4 regions of the Roseibium sp. QJM3NY_11 genome follow, and region 3 is predicted to be linked to each of the others. Evidence: predicted binding sites of a transcription regulator. Region 3 holds the regulator's gene; each other region holds the start of a gene.

The links. Region 3 encodes LexA, which represses DNA repair genes until DNA is damaged. Its sites were predicted from a motif close to TGTTCNNNNTGTGTTCNG; they were not measured.
Region 1: a site for LexA is predicted at 1,595-1,612, ahead of AC0VX3_RS15600 (single-stranded DNA-binding protein). Genes of this name have one in related genera too.
Region 2: a site for LexA is predicted at 1,788-1,805, ahead of AC0VX3_RS22475 (PA0069 family radical SAM protein). Genes of this name have one in related genera too.
Region 4: a site for LexA is predicted at 1,924-1,941, ahead of AC0VX3_RS01335 (YifB family Mg chelatase-like AAA ATPase). Genes of this name have one in related genera too.

What each region holds. Positions count from the first base shown of each region.
Region 1 is NZ_CM149660.1:3,373,922-3,377,697, forward strand. Features, by position in the region: gene AC0VX3_RS15595 (L,D-transpeptidase family protein) at 1-286, opposite strand, end outside; gene AC0VX3_RS15600 (single-stranded DNA-binding protein) at 983-1,549, opposite strand; gene uvrA (excinuclease ABC subunit UvrA) at 2,177-3,776, shown strand, end outside.
Region 2 is NZ_CM149660.1:4,909,296-4,913,071, forward strand. Features, by position in the region: gene AC0VX3_RS22460 (aminotransferase-like domain-containing protein) at 1-183, opposite strand, end outside; gene moaB (molybdenum cofactor biosynthesis protein B) at 371-928, shown strand; gene AC0VX3_RS22470 (glycosyltransferase) at 1,021-1,716, opposite strand; gene AC0VX3_RS22475 (PA0069 family radical SAM protein) at 1,827-2,960, shown strand; gene AC0VX3_RS22480 (ribonuclease HII) at 3,006-3,662, shown strand; gene AC0VX3_RS22485 (hypothetical protein) at 3,733-3,776, opposite strand, start outside.
Region 3 is NZ_CM149660.1:3,020,607-3,024,382, forward strand. Features, by position in the region: gene AC0VX3_RS13975 (ComEC/Rec2 family competence protein) at 1-967, shown strand, start outside; gene lexA (transcriptional repressor LexA) at 1,005-1,715, opposite strand; gene AC0VX3_RS13985 (PPC domain-containing DNA-binding protein) at 1,863-2,738, opposite strand; gene AC0VX3_RS13990 (acyl-CoA synthetase) at 2,735-3,776, opposite strand, start outside.
Region 4 is NZ_CM149660.1:308,745-312,520, forward strand. Features, by position in the region: gene AC0VX3_RS01320 (MFS transporter) at 1-824, shown strand, start outside; gene AC0VX3_RS01325 (hypothetical protein) at 937-1,161, shown strand; gene AC0VX3_RS01330 (DUF305 domain-containing protein) at 1,200-1,685, opposite strand; gene AC0VX3_RS01335 (YifB family Mg chelatase-like AAA ATPase) at 2,008-3,534, shown strand; gene AC0VX3_RS01340 (BrnA antitoxin family protein) at 3,660-3,776, shown strand, end outside.

The DNA.
Region 1 (3,776 bases), 350 kb from region 3:
TCAGGTAGCGGGGAGCGGATACCTTTACTGCCGCCGTCTGCTTACGGAGCTGTTGCTGACGCAGACGCTCCTCCTTCCGGCGCTGATGCTCCGGATTGAACAGGCGCTGGAGGAAATTCTGGGCACTGGCCGGCTCAACCGCCGAGACGCTGAGACCGGTCGCCAGCACGGACGCCATCAGCCCCGCCTTGAGAGAACAGCCAAGGAAGCCCCTGGTCCTTACCGCCAACGCGGACACGCCCTTGCCGGGCTTGCGTTCGCCGTGTCTCGTTGTATCTGCTCGCATTGTTTCAACCCGAAATGTTTAAGTTTAAAGGCCCGGCATCACGCCCAGTCCCGCCGGTAATCTCGATCCCTGCCTGGGATAGCCCCGTTCCCTGTGTGCCGAACGGGAGCTATGTCAACAAGGCGCGGCCGGTCAGTCGAATAGTCTGAATCGGGGCCGGACGCCTGCTGCTGTCGTTTGATACTATAGCAGGACTAAGTCTGTGGTTAAGGTCGGCTGTCATACACAGATTTTGAAATCAATTCAGTGTGACGATAATGCCGCTCGCGGACCCACCCGTGGCTGATTTTTGACGCCTCTTGCCACCAGAGATTGAATATCGGCAATCATCCCCATGGGGACCGGCTTTTGTGGATCTCGCTTCACGCCGGTTTCGGCGCCGCAATCTGCCTCAGCCAGACCATCATCACAGGCCAGAAGGCCCTATTCGGCCCATTCAAGGCGCGGAAATACGTGCATGCATGTCGGCGTGTGCAGGACGCGGCCCAATGCCGGGGCCATGCCTCGCCTAAATCGATACCCCAATGCCGCTGATCTGCCCCGCAGCCTGCCCGATGACGCCGTCTTGCGATCCCGAGCCGAAATCGATGGCATCGGCGATCCGGGCACCTCATGCCGGCCAGGTGCCGGCGGATGTCGCCGCCACCCCGGTGGCTGCCCCGCTGTGCGGGCTGCCACCGGGGTGGTCCGGCCCAATCAGAACGGAATTTCGTCGTCCATGGGTCCGCCACCGCCGCCGGATGGGCCACCCTGGCCGCCCCCGCCGCCGCCATAGCCGCCGCCGAAACCGCCCCCGGAGCCGCCGCCCGAACCGCCGCTGCCGCTGCCGCCGCCGCCGCCGCCGAAGCTGCCACCGCCGCCCTGGCTGTCATTGCCGTAATCCGGAAGGGAGCCGCCACCGGCGCCCTCGCCCCGGCCGTCGAGCATGGTCAGGTTGGAATTGAACCCCTGAAGGACGACTTCAGTGGAATACCGGTCCTGGCCGCCCTGGTCCTGCCATTTGCGGGTCTGCAACTGGCCTTCGAGATAGACCTTGGAGCCCTTGCGCAGGTAGTTTTCGGCGACCTTGCAAAGTCCTTCGTTGAAGATCACCACACGATGCCATTCGGTCTTCTCCCGGCGCTCGCCCGAGGTGCGGTCGCGCCAGGATTCCGATGTTGCTATCCGCAGATTGGCGATCGGACGCCCATCCTGCGTCCGGCGGATTTCCGGATCGGCACCGAGGTTGCCGACCAAAATGACTTTGTTGACGCTGCCCGCCATCCTGCACTCCTGTTGTTTTATCGCGGAACGGCCACATCTTGAACTTTTTCGCTACGTGTTTCGCCGTTCACGCGTTGCAAGCCATGCTGCTAAAGATCAGAACCCTAACGGCCCGCCAACAGCTTCGCGCGCATTTTCCTGTTTCAGCGGCCATTTTCCACAAGGCAGCCTCCAAGGCGCCGCAAGCCCTCCCGGGCCGAACCCGGCCAAACCAGCACCGCGCTCGGTTGCCTGGCCATGACACTCTATCCTGTCTCTGCTCCTGTGCGACATATTTGCCGTCGCGGCGTCAACGCCGGACCGCCGCCCGCACCCTGCCGGTCGCCCAGCCACGGGAAACAATCACCGACATCGGCGCATGTACTTGTTTTGTTCCTATCAGGTCTGTACAAGCGTTTCAATCGTATTGGCTGCGGAAACCGGAATTCGGACGCCTTCGAGGCCTACCCGACTGGAAGCGCCGCGTGAAACTGCTATATCGGGGCAAACGGATGCCACCGCGTGGGACCATCATGCGCCCGCCGCCGCACAAACAGCGGCACCATGCGCAAGAGCTCGGGAAGAATTGAAATGAAGACATCCAAGGGCGCACGGCCGGATGAAAGCTGGAAAAACGACCCCACCCGGATGCTCAGCGTCCGCGGCGCGCGGGAGCACAATCTCAAGGGGGTCGATCTTGACCTGCCGCGCGACCAGTTGATCGTCATGACCGGTCTTTCGGGATCGGGAAAGTCGTCTTTGGCCTTTGACACCATTTATGCCGAAGGTCAGCGCCGCTATGTGGAAAGCCTTTCGGCCTACGCGCGCCAGTTCCTGGAAATGATGCAGAAGCCGGATGTCGACCAGATCGACGGACTGTCTCCCGCCATCTCCATCGAACAGAAAACGACATCGCGCAATCCCCGTTCGACGGTCGGCACGGTCACCGAGATATATGACTATATGCGCCTGCTGTTTGCCCGGGTGGGGATCCCCTATTCGCCGGTGACCGGTCTGCCGATCGAAAGCCAGACCATCAGCCAGATGGTGGACAGGGTGCTCGCGCTCAAGGAAGGGTCACGGCTCTTTCTGCTGGCACCGATGGTGCGCGGCCGCAAGGGCGAGTACCGCAAGGAACTCGCGGAGCTCATGAAAAAGGGCTTTCAGCGCGTCAAGATCGACGGGACATTCCACGAGATCTCGGAGGCCCCCGCACTTGACAAGAAATTCAAGCATGACATCGACGTGGTCGTCGACCGTCTCGTCGTGCGCGGCGATATCGCGGGGCGGCTCGCGGATTCCCTTGAGACCGCGCTGAAACTGGCCGATGGCATTGCCATCGCCGAGTTCGCGGACAAGACCGACAAAAAGGGTGCGCCGGAACGGCTGATTTTCTCGGAAAAATTCGCCTGCCCGGTTTCGGGCTTCACAATCCCGGAAATCGAACCCCGGCTGTTCTCCTTCAACAATCCCTTCGGCGCCTGCCCGACATGCGACGGGCTCGGCACAACGCTGGCTTTCGAGGAAGACCTGGTGGTCCCGGATCATTCGTTGTCCCTGCGCGAAGGCGCCGTCCTGCCCTGGGCCAAGACCGGATCGACATCGCCCTACTACGCCCAGACCCTGGAAGCGCTGAGCAGCCATTTCGACGTTTCGATGGCGACCCCGTGGAAGGACCTCCCGGCAGAGGCCCGGGACGCCATCCTTCATGGCACGGGCAAGACCAAGATCGAGTTCGTGTATAATGACGGCGTGCGGTCCTACCGGACCGAAAAGACCTTCGAAGGTGTCGTCGGCAACATCGAGCGGCGCTGGCGCGAGACCGATTCAAGCTGGGTCCGTGAAGAGCTGGCCCGGTTCCAGTCCGACCACGCCTGCCCGGCCTGCAGCGGCTACCGGCTGAAGCCGGAAGCACTGGCGGTCAAGATCGCGAACATGCATATCGGCCAGGTGACCGAATTCTCCATCCGCAACGCCAGCGAATGGTTCGAGGAACTGCCCGCCAAACTCAATGAGAAACAGAGCGAAATCGCCGGACGAATTCTCAAGGAAATCCGGGAACGGCTCAAGTTTCTGAATGATGTCGGCCTTGAATATCTGACGCTGTCGCGCGCATCGGGCACATTGTCCGGCGGCGAAAGCCAGCGCATCCGGCTGGCGTCGCAGATCGGCTCCGGCCTGACCGGCGTGCTCTACGTGCTGGACGAACCCTCCATCGGTCTGCATCAGCGTGACAACGCCCGTCTCC
Region 2 (3,776 bases), 1.9 Mb from region 3:
GGGTCCACTGAGGATTTCCTGGTAGGCCTGCCTGAATTCCTCCGCCGGAAACAGATCCGGATCAGGGATGCCGCCGGCAAAGGAGATCACGTCCGGCCGGTCCAGGAGTTTCAGAAGTTCTCGGATTTCCGAGGCGCTCATCCGGCTGGCGCGCCGGGCATAGAGGCTGTCCCAGGTGGTCATGTTCGGCTCTTCGGCTGTTTTTGGTCTTGCTATTTAAGTCAATAATACTGACCTATCTATTTAGCAAGTGTCTCATTCTTGTTATTTTTTGTAACTTTATTGCGTCGCAGGTTACCGAGCGCAATTGCCGTTGCCTCTGGAACCTGCGTCAGCAATCGCCTATCTGTTGACGACAAAGGAGAACGCCATGCCCCGTCTGGACGATACGCGCCCGTTCATCCCGCTCGACATTGCGGTTTTGACCGTGTCCGACACGCGCAAGCTGGAAGAGGACCGGTCCGGCAGCATATTGGCGGAAAGGCTTGCAAAGGCGGGCCACCGCCTCGCGGACCGGAAGATCGTGACAGACGACGTGCCGGCCATCCGGAAGATCGCGAAGGACTGGATCGCGGATCCCGATATCGACGTGATCATTTCCACCGGCGGCACCGGTTTCACCGGCCGCGACGTGACGCCCGAAGCCATGGAACCCCTGTTCGAAAAGCGCATGGACGGTTTCTCGGAGGTCTTTCACCGGATTTCCTACGACAAGATCGGCACCTCGACGATCCAGTCCAGGGCCACCGGCGGCGTCGCCGGCGCCACCTATATATTCGTGCTGCCGGGATCTCCGGGCGCCTGCAAGGACGCCTGGGACGGCATCCTGATGTGGCAGCTCGACTACCGCCACATGCCCTGCAATTTCGTGGAAATCATGCCGCGCCTCGACGAGCACCTGAAACGCGGCAAGCTGCGGGAGGCTTAGCCCCGGACAGGGCAAGCCAAGAGCCTGAGATTCCCTCAGGCGCCATTCGTTCGAAAGACGGGCAGTCCCTTGCCCGGGCCGAAGTGCCGATTTCAGCCGTGCAGCTTGACCGCGACGCTCGCGGGGATGCGCAGCATGCCGACGCAAAAGCGTGCCAGGGACTGGCGGAACCGGGAGAGCACGCTGTCGTCTTCCGCATCACCGGACGAAACGGCAGCCGCTCGCAGAAACACCAGCCGCCCGCGTCCGATGCGCTTGGCGATGTCCAGGTCTTCCAGTTCCGGCAGTGGCCTGTGTCCGCCGAGCTTCTGATAGAAGCTGCGCGAGATCAGCAGACCCTGATTGCCATATGGCATGCCGAGAAGCTGCGAGCGCAGGGCCGCAATGGTTTCGCTGATGCGGGCGCCAAAGCCGAAGGCTTCGTAGCGGAGGCGGAAACTTGCGGCGGTGCCGGGACCCTTGCGCGCACGCGCGGCTCTTTCGACAAAAGCCTGCGCCTCGTGATGCCAGCCGCTTTCCAGCAGCGTTTCGGGACGCAGGAACAACAGCCAGTCGCCGCGCCTTGAAAGAGACACGCCATAGGCAAGACGCTCGCTGCGCGGCGCGCCCTGGCGGCACGCCCAGGTGCAGCCTGCGGCATCGGCGACCATGTCGGTGTTGTCGGTCGACCCGCCATCCACAATGATGACTTCGCGCACGACACCTTCCGCCGCCGCCGGTACCAAAGCCGAGAGGGCGTGCACCAGCTCGGTTTCTGAATTCTTTGTCGCGATGATGACACTTATCATGAGCCCGAGTTTTACATGAAAAATTTCAAAGTGCGAGAGAGTCCGCTTGTGAAAGCTCTGATTTAGGCTAATGTTCCTGATATGTTCTTTTTTGATTACGGAACGCCTTGATGAATGCCTTCAGACACTCCCTGCCCGCGTCGCCAGCGGCAGAGCCTTCCGCGTCGGAAGCCGCAAGGCTGGGTGAGGAGCGCCGCCGCGGCCGGGGGGCGGCTCTCAACAAGAGCGGGCGTTTCGAGCCGGTTGCCAGAGAGGACTTCGACGACGGCTGGGACAGCCTTGACGACCTGCCGCCGCTCAAGACGGAGATCCAGGAGGAGCGCGCGCGCACCATCATCACCCGCAACGAGTCTCCGGACATCTCCTTCGACCGGTCGATCAATCCCTACAGGGGATGCGAGCACGGCTGCATCTACTGCTTCGCCAGGCCCAGCCACGCCTATATGGGCCTGTCTCCCGGGCTCGATTTCGAAACCAGACTGTTTGCCAAACCCAATGCCGCGGAGCTTCTGGAGCGCGAACTGTCCCGTCCCGGCTACACCCCGCGCGTCATCGCCATCGGCACCAACACCGACCCCTATCAGCCGATGGAGCGCAGTTACAAGCTGATGCCCGAAATACTGGAGGTTCTGGAGGCCTGTTCCCACCCGGTCGCGATCGTCACCAAGTCGGCCCTGGTCAGCCGTGACATCGACATCCTCGCCCGCATGGCGAAACGAAACCTGGTCAAGGTCGCGCTTTCGGTGACGACGCTGGACAGGAAACTCTGCCGGGCAATGGAGCCGCGGGCTTCCGCACCGCACAAGAGGCTTGGTGCCATAAAAGCCCTTTCGGAAGCAGGCATTCCAACGTCCGTCATGATGGCACCGATCATCCCGGCGCTGACGGACAGCGAAATCGAGGCCCTGCTTGAGGCCGCGGCCGAACACGGTGCGGCGGAGGCCGGTTATGTCCTGCTGCGCCTGCCGCGGGAAGTCTCCGAACTCTTCCGCGACTGGCTGCTGCGCGAGCGACCGAACCGCTACCAGCATGTGATGAACCTGATCCGGTCCATGCGCGGCGGCAAGGATTACGACGCCAAATGGGGCGAGCGCATGCGCGGACGCGGTCCCTATGCGGACCAGATCGGCAAACGCTTCTCGCTTGCCGCCAAACGTCTCGGGCTCAACCTGCGCCGCAAGAAACTGAATTCGGACGACTTCGTCCAGCCGCAAAAAGGCGGTGTGCAACTGGACCTGTTCTGATCCAGCGACTTGCGGAAAGGCTCGGGTGTCTGCAGGTTTGACGGTATGCCACACACTCCGACCCTTTTCGAACTGCCGTTCCCCGATCAGCCGGACCTTGACATTGAACGCCGGCAGGCCGCCGCGTTCGACGGATTTCTCTGCGGTGTGGACGAAGCCGGACGCGGCCCCTGGGCGGGACCTGTGGTCACCGCGGCCGTCATGCTGGACTATGACCGGGTTCCGCAGGGGCTGAACGATTCCAAGAAGCTGACCGAAGCCCGGCGCGAGGCGCTGTTCGAGGAAATCGTTACCAGTGCGCATGTGTCGGTTGCCAGCGCGTCACCTTCCACGATCGACCGGCTGAACATTCGCGCGGCAACCCTTTCGGCGATGGTTCGGGCGGTCACGCTCCTGGCTGCCGTTCCAGCTTATGTGCTGATCGACGGGCGGGATGTTCCGGCAGGATTGAAATCACCGGGTCAGGCTCTGGTAAAAGGCGACGGCCGCTGCCTGTGTGTCGCCGCCGCCTCGATTGTCGCCAAGGTCACCCGGGACCGGATGATGGTGCGGCTGGAAGAGCATTGTCCGGGCTACGGCTTTGCCCGTCACAAGGGTTACGGGGTTCCGCTGCATCAGGCAGCCCTGGCCAGACTTGGGCCTTCCCCGCACCACCGGATGAGCTTCAGGCCGGTCCGGGTTGCGGCAGAAGCGCACCGGTGACAAGAGCACGCCGCCGTGCCCCTGACCATCACAAGGGCAAAGGCCGATGACACCGGTGACTTGCTGAGTTTCAGAGGCCCGCCATCCGGGGCGAAGCGGCGATCTGCCGGGACT
Region 3 (3,776 bases):
TTACGGGCTGATCGGCAACATGCTGGGAATGCCGGTGTTCTCGCTTCTGGTCATGCCCATGGGGGTGCTTGCCCTCGTGCTGATGCCATTCGGTCTGGCGGGACTGCCTCTGGCCGTCATGTCGTTCGGCGTATCCGTACTCCTGAAGATTGCCGAATTCACCGCCGGGCTCGATGCGGGCGACGGGGTAACAGGCAGGCTGGACGGCGCGGCGGCGCTGCTGTTGCTGTGCGCCCTGTTCACCGGGCTGCTGCTGCCCGGGCGCACACGTCTGTGCGCGGCGCTGCCGCTGGCGGCCGGAATCCTCATCGCCGTCGGCTCGCGTCCGCCGGACATTCAGATCGCCGCCTCCGGCGGTCGTGTCGCGGCGCGTGATGACGGCGGTCTGCTGCGGTTTTCCGGTCGAAAGTCCGCCTTCCTGACGGAACTCTGGTTCCAGTACGAAGGGGTTCCTCCGGACGCGATTGGATCGCGCAAGATGAATTCGGAGCAAAGGCACTGCGACCCGCTCGGATGTGTTGTGCACGCTTATTCGGTTGCCGGTGAGCGCGCCGGGACAAAGGAAAGGTCTGTTGCCATCGCCTTGCCGAAATCCCTGGAGGCTTCGGATGACGATTGCCGGTATGCGGATATTATCGTGAGCGATCAGATCGTGCGGGAAGACTGCCGTGCGCGACTGGTTGTTGGCCCGGAAATCAGAACCTCCAGGGGCGCTGTTTCCATCTGGCTGTCAGCGGAGGAACCACGCGCGAGCATCTCCGGTCAGCAAGGAAAAGAAAAAGACAAAGAAAATGGAAAAGCAGAGGCACCAACGCCACCGCTTCCGATCGATCAAAACCGAAACGGCCGGGCTCCCGTGATCAGCAGAGTGATCTACGCAATTCCGGATCCGCCGAGACCATGGCACAGGCAGGGAACGGTGACGCGCGCATATCTGCGCCGCGCCGCGCGTGCCGATACGGAATGACCGGCGGCATTGCCGGGGCGTTATCTGGCGTTGCCGCTCAATATTGGCGGAAAAGAGCGACCAGCCGTCCCTGAACGCGGACCCGGCCAGGGCCGAAGATACGCGTTTCATAGGCCGGGTTGGCAGCCTCCAGCGCAATGGAGGCTCCCTTCTTGCGCAGCCGCTTCAGCGTTGCCTCCTCGTCATCCACCAGCGCGACGACGATATCTCCGCTGTCCGCATTGTCCGTCCGGCGGATCAGCACGGTGTCGCCGTCGAGGATGCCGGCCTCGATCATGGAATCGCCCCGCACTTCAAGAGCATAGTGTTCCCCCTTGCCGAGCAATTCCTGCGGCACGGTGATCGAATGACTGTGGGTCTGGATGGCCTCGATGGGAACACCGGCGGCAATGCGGCCCATGACCGGGATTTCCGTACCGGCGGACACCGGTTCTTCCACCTGTTTGGTGAATTCCGGTTTGCCAAGCGAGCCTTCGATCACTTCGGGAGAGAAACTGCCGCGTGCGCGCGGCGCGCCCAGACCCGGGGCGATCGAGTCGGGCAGGCGGACCACTTCCATGGCCCGGGCCCTGTTCGGCAGGCGCCGGATGAAGCCACGTTCCTCCAGGGCGGTAATAAGGCGGTGAATGCCGGATTTGGACCTGAGATCCAGCGCGTCCTTCATTTCGTCGAAAGACGGCGGAACACCGGTTTCCTTCAGTCTTTCGTGAATGAACATGAGCAGTTCATACTGCTTGCGCGTCAACATGTCGGTATCCCCTGGCCGCGAAATAGGCTGGTACAAATCAAGAACATGGTACCTGTTCCCATTGTGTTCTGCAAGGGTAAATGTTCTCTTACTGTTCCTGATCAACCTGCGCGCCGGTCGTGGCGGCACGTTCGCCCGCCCTAGGGGTCACTCCGGCACTGCGGTGCCCCTGATCAGGAGCTCGCAGGTAACAAGTGTCGGTGCGGTTCCGGGGCGCACGGTGCCCTGGTGAAGGGCTCCCTCCAGATCGACGCCACGTATGGGAAGCCTGAGCGGCGTGTCGCCGGTTTTTCCCGCGCCGGACCGCACAAGGATTTCCGATATCAGGCCGGTCATCGGGGATGTTTCCCGGAACGCCGCGCCGGCGAGACTACCGAGGCCGAAAACCTCAAAGTCCGGTTCCGCCAGAGCCGCGGCGAGTGCTGTCACACTGTCATGCAGGTCAGCGAACGGCGCGAGGGTGGCGATCAGGGCATTGTGAGGCCTGGTCGAGGCCCGCGGTTCGTCCGGTCTGACCCGAAACAGGGTGAATTCGGTCTCCGGATCCTCCGCGGCTTCGAATTTGGCGCCCTTTATGCCGTAGCCCGTGATCCGCGCGGCCTCGGCCGTTGCCAGCGTTTGCGGCAGCAAGTGGCCGAGATGGCCGGTGCCGCCTTCGTGCCAGCATGCGTGGATATGGGCAAACCATTGGCCGTCCTTCCAGCCGAGGATGGCCACGGCTTCGTCCAGAACGGCGCCGCCGGAGGTTCTCGTGTCGCTGTACCAGGCGGCGTGACGGTCGTCGATGGCCCGGTCCGGCATGACATAATCGAAAGGCGCCAGCGCCAGTCCACCGAGGTCGAGCACCGCGGAGCCGCACCCCTTCTGGTCGGCGAAGCTGCCCAGCGCGTCGATCAGGGGCGCGCCGCCGTCAAGCTCAAGCGAGACCGGGTCCGCGCGGCAGGTCATGCCGGGGCTGCGGTCCGTGGCTGCGGGTCCGGGATGCCGGATGTCCGCGAGGCTGTCCGGGGCAGGCCGTCTCACAGCAGACCCTTCTCGTCCAGATGGTCGCGCACCAGTTTCTTCGTGACCTTGCCATAGGCGCTGGTCGGCATCTGCGCGATGAAGAGATAGCGGGCGGGCAGTTTGTATCGGGCGACACGGTCCTGCAGGAACGCAGTGAGGTGCTGGGGATCCGGAGAGGCGCCATCCGCCGTCACGCATACCGCCAGGCCGACTTCGCCCCATTGCGGGTCTGGAATACCGAGTATGGCCACTTCCGAAATCGCCGGATGGGCGAGCAGGACCTCTTCCACTTCCTTGGGGTAGACGTTGGAACCGCCGGAAATATACATGTCCGACGCCCGGCCGGTCAGATACAGAAACCGCTGCGCGTCCATGTGGCCGATATCGCCCGTGCGGAACCAGCCGTTGCGGAAGGAGGCTGCATTGGCGGCGGCGTCGTCCAGATAACCGGCACAGACAGCCGCGCCGATGACGCAGACCTCCCCGGTCCGGTGTGGCGGCAGGATGGTGCCGGTCTCGTCCTGGATGGAAATCTCGATCCCGGTCCTTTCGGTGCCACAGGTGCCTGTACGCGCCTGCGGGCCGTCTTCCAGACAATGGTCCTGGGGGCGCAGCACCGTGATATTGCCGGTCACTTCGCCAAGACCGTAGTATTGCACCAGAACCTTGCCGAGTTTCTCAAGCGCCTTTTTCTGATCCTCGCGGTACATCGGCGCACCGGCATAGATGACGTAGCGCAGACTGGAATGGTCGAACCGGCCCACCGCCGGGTCCTCGACCAGCCGCTTGACGATGGTCGGGACGGTGAAGAGATTGCTGACCCGGTGTTTCTCGATCAGTTCAAAGGCAACAGCCGGGGAAAAGCCGCCTGCGGGCATCAGCACATGGGCCGCGCCGGTGGGAAGCTGCGCGATCTGGTGCAGACCGGCCCCATGGGACAGGGGAGCGATCACCAGGGAGGCGTCCTCTTCGGTGGTGCCCGGCAACAGGTCGGCCATGTAGTTGACGCAGACAAAGCCGATCTGGCCGTGGCTGAGCACCACGGCCTTGGGCCGT
Region 4 (3,776 bases), 2.7 Mb from region 3:
CGGGCCTCGCCTATCCTCCGTTTTCCGATGTCATCGTCCGGCACACGGAGGCGAGCCGGCAGAATGTGGTCTATGCCTGGATCAATTCAGGCACCGGATTCGGGGTCGCCTTTGCCGGTCCGCTGGCCCTTTATGCCGGTGGAGACTGGCGCCTGGCCTGGCTGGTCTTTGCCGCCCTGTCGCTTGCGATCACCTTCTGGAACGCGCTCGCGCTGCCGCGCCGCAACGTGCATTCCGAGACCGGCCCGCGGGCGGTGCCGCTCCGGGTCCTGATGGACAGGACCGCCCGGACACTGTTCGTGTCGGCGTTTCTGTTCGGTGTGGTCACCGCGGTCTACTGGACCTATGCGGTGGAACTGCTGACCATGCTGACGGGCAATCCCCGCGACGCGGTCCTTTTCTGGATCGTCCTGGGCATCGCGGGCGTCACCGGCTGCTTCGCGGGTGGTCTGGTCAACCGCTGGGGCCTCGGCGGCACCTATCGCCTGCTCGCGATCCTGGTCGGTGCATCTGTCGGCACACTCCCGCTGCTGGTCGAAACCAGGATTGGCATCTACCTGTCCGCCGCCTGTTTCGGTGCGGGTTTCATCGTGATGACCGCCCTGCTCGGCATGTGGAGCATGCGGATTTTCCGCGCCGCGCCCTCCGTCGGCTTCGGCTTCACCTTCTTTCTGCTCTCCCTGGGCCAGGGGGTCGGGCCGGTCCTGAGCGGTTTCCTGATCCCGGTGACCGGACATTCCATGCTGTTTTTCGCCGCCGGGCTCATGTGCTGCGGGTTGGCGGCAGTCAGAATTTCAGACGCGGCGGCAGCGCGTTTGCCATAACAGCCGGTTATGGTCATCCGATTTCGCATAACCGCTAATTGCTGGCATTTCTCATTAAGTGCATGCAAGGTCATGACACGCTATGATTGTCAGTATACGTGTGATTGGATCCATGATTATCGCCACGTCAACCAAGACCGGTGCCAGCCTCGACATGGAATTGTGCCGGGCCATGTATGAAAAAGACCCGGACAAGATGATCGAGCTGGTCTCGAAATGGCTCGAGGTCAACCGGTTGGAAACGAGCGACAGGTTCTGTATTCCCGAATATCTGAGCAACGTCCTGTCCCGCACAGGCGGGCCCACCGGCAACTGGGGCCGCACCCTGGCCTCCTGACGCCGTCCGCCACTCCGGCTGACGCGCGGCCCCAGGGGTTACGGACGCTTGTCCAGAACGCCGACCCGGGTTGAAGATCGCTCCAGATCCCGAATCAGCTGCTTCATTTCCGCGATTTCCCGGACCTGAGCCTCGATGATGCCGTCCGCGAGGTCGCGCACACGGGGATCGGTGATCTCTGCTCTGCGGCTTGTCAGGATGGCGATGGAATGGTGCGGAATCATCGCCTTCATCCAGGCGATGTCGCCGATGGTCTTCTGACTGCGGACAAGGTAGAGCGATCCGGAAAAGAGAATTGCCGCAGCGATAAGGATCGCGACATTGGCAAGGCGATTTCGGTACATGTTCAGCATGAAGGCGAGCATGACCACCGTCATGGCAGCGCCCATGTAAAGGGCCATGAAAAGGCGCGTCTCGCTGAAATAGATGTGATCGGCCGCGTAGGTGTTCAGATACATCAGGCCGAGCATGACCGCGGTCGATGTGCCGATCATCGCAAGGAAGCGCAGGTAGTGGTTTTTCATGGAGCAGGTCCTCATGTAACAAGCAGAACGAGAGCCACCGCGATGTCGTCGCGAAGTCCTCGCACGAGGTGACAGCGGATGGGGAAATGCTCAGGCGGCTGTCCGGCACAGGCCGCCTTGCCGGCTTCGCCACCCTGCGAATTCAACGAAAAACGGGCCGGAAAGGTTCCCGTTGACTTGGCGCCGGGGCGTTCAAGACGGCGACGGGGCGCTTCATCCAGACGGCGCGCGCACCGCTTGTTCCATATTTGTTCTTGAACATCCTGCCGTTGTGTGCTTGTCTTCGACACCCTTTCAGGTAGAGAAATCGAAGAGCGCGGACATGGTCAGCAAGGTCACTACAGTCGCCTTTCAGGGCATTGAGGCCGTGCCGGTGGACGTGCAGGTGCATGTCGGCCCGGGCATGGTCGCCTTCAATGTGGTCGGCCTGCCGGACAAGGCGGTCGGCGAAAGCCGGGAGCGGGTCCGTGCCGCCCTGTCCGCGTCGGGTCTGGCCCTGCCGGCCAAGCGCGTTACCGTCAACCTCGCGCCCGCGGACCTGCCCAAGGAAGGCTCGCATTACGATCTGCCGATCGCGCTCGGGGTCATGGCCGCCATCGGCGCGATCCCTGCCGAATTTCTCCACGGCTACGCCGTTCTGGGAGAACTCGGCCTGGACGGCACCCTGGCTCCTGTCGCAGGTGTGCTGCCGGCGGCCATGGGGGCGTCCGCCCTCGGCAAGGGCCTGATCTGCCCCGCGGCCAGCGGCAGCGAAGCCGCCTGGGCCGACCGGGACATGGACATTCTGGCACCCCGTTCTCTCATTCAGCTTGCAAATCACTTCAAGGGCACGCAGGTGCTCAGCCGTCCCGTCGCGAAATTGCACGGCAATGCAGGACCGCTGCCGGATCTCGCCGAGGTCAAGGGCCAGGAAACAGCCCGCAGGGCGCTCGAAATTGCCGCTGCCGGGGGCCACAATCTTCTGATGACCGGCCCGCCCGGATCGGGCAAGTCCATGCTGGCCAGCCGGCTGCCGTCGATCCTGCCGCCACTGACCCCGCGCGAGCTTCTGGAAGTCTCGATGATCGCCTCGCTGGCGGGAGAACTGGCCGAAGGCAAGCTGACCGACCGGCGGCCGTTCCGGGCACCGCATCATTCCGCCTCCATGGCAGCGCTGGTCGGTGGCGGCCTGAAGGCCCGGCCCGGGGAAGTCTCGCTCGCCCACAACGGCGTCCTGTTTCTGGACGAACTGCCCGAATTCACACCCCAGGTGCTCGACAGTCTGCGCCAGCCGCTGGAATCCGGCGAGGCGGTGATTGCCCGCGCCAATCACCGGGTCACCTATCCGGCGCGCATCCAGATGGTGGCCGCCATGAACCCGTGCCGTTGCGGCCATGCGGGCGAGCCGGGCCACCAGTGCCGCCGCGGCGAACGCTGCGTGACCGACTATCAGGCCCGGATTTCCGGCCCGCTGCTCGACAGGATCGACGTCAGGATCGAAGTCCCGGCGGTGACCGCCGCCGACCTGATCGGCACGGCCGCAAGCGAAAGCTCCGCCACAGTTGCCGCCCGTGTGGCGGACGCAAGGAAAATCCAGCTGGAGCGCTTCCTCGAACTCGGCATCGCCTGCCGGACAAATGCCCAGGCACCCGCATCCGCCGTCGAGACCCTGGCCCGGCCCGACGCCAAGGGCCTGGCGTTCCTGCGCGATGTGGCCGAACGCATGGCGCTCAGCGCCCGCGGCTATCACCGTGTCCTGAAGCTGGCCCGCACCCTGGCCGATCTCGACACTGTCGACCAGGTCGGCCGGATCCACCTTGCCGAAGCCCTGAGCTACCGCGGCGAGGACCGGTCCCGCCGGGCGGCCTGACGGATCAGGCCTTCGGCTTTACGGCCCGCACGGCAAGCCCGGCCTGACACCATCATTTTAATCTCCGTACGCCCGAGGTTTCCAGCTATGCTGGGCGATACATTCTCACGCATTGGAAACAGATCATGGCTCGTCCGCCCCGCCGACATACCACCGCCATCGAACAGGCCGAAGCCCTGTTCAAATCGGCGACGAAAAAGCCGGCCGAAGAAACGCCCAGGCCGGTCAGAACGGCGATGCCC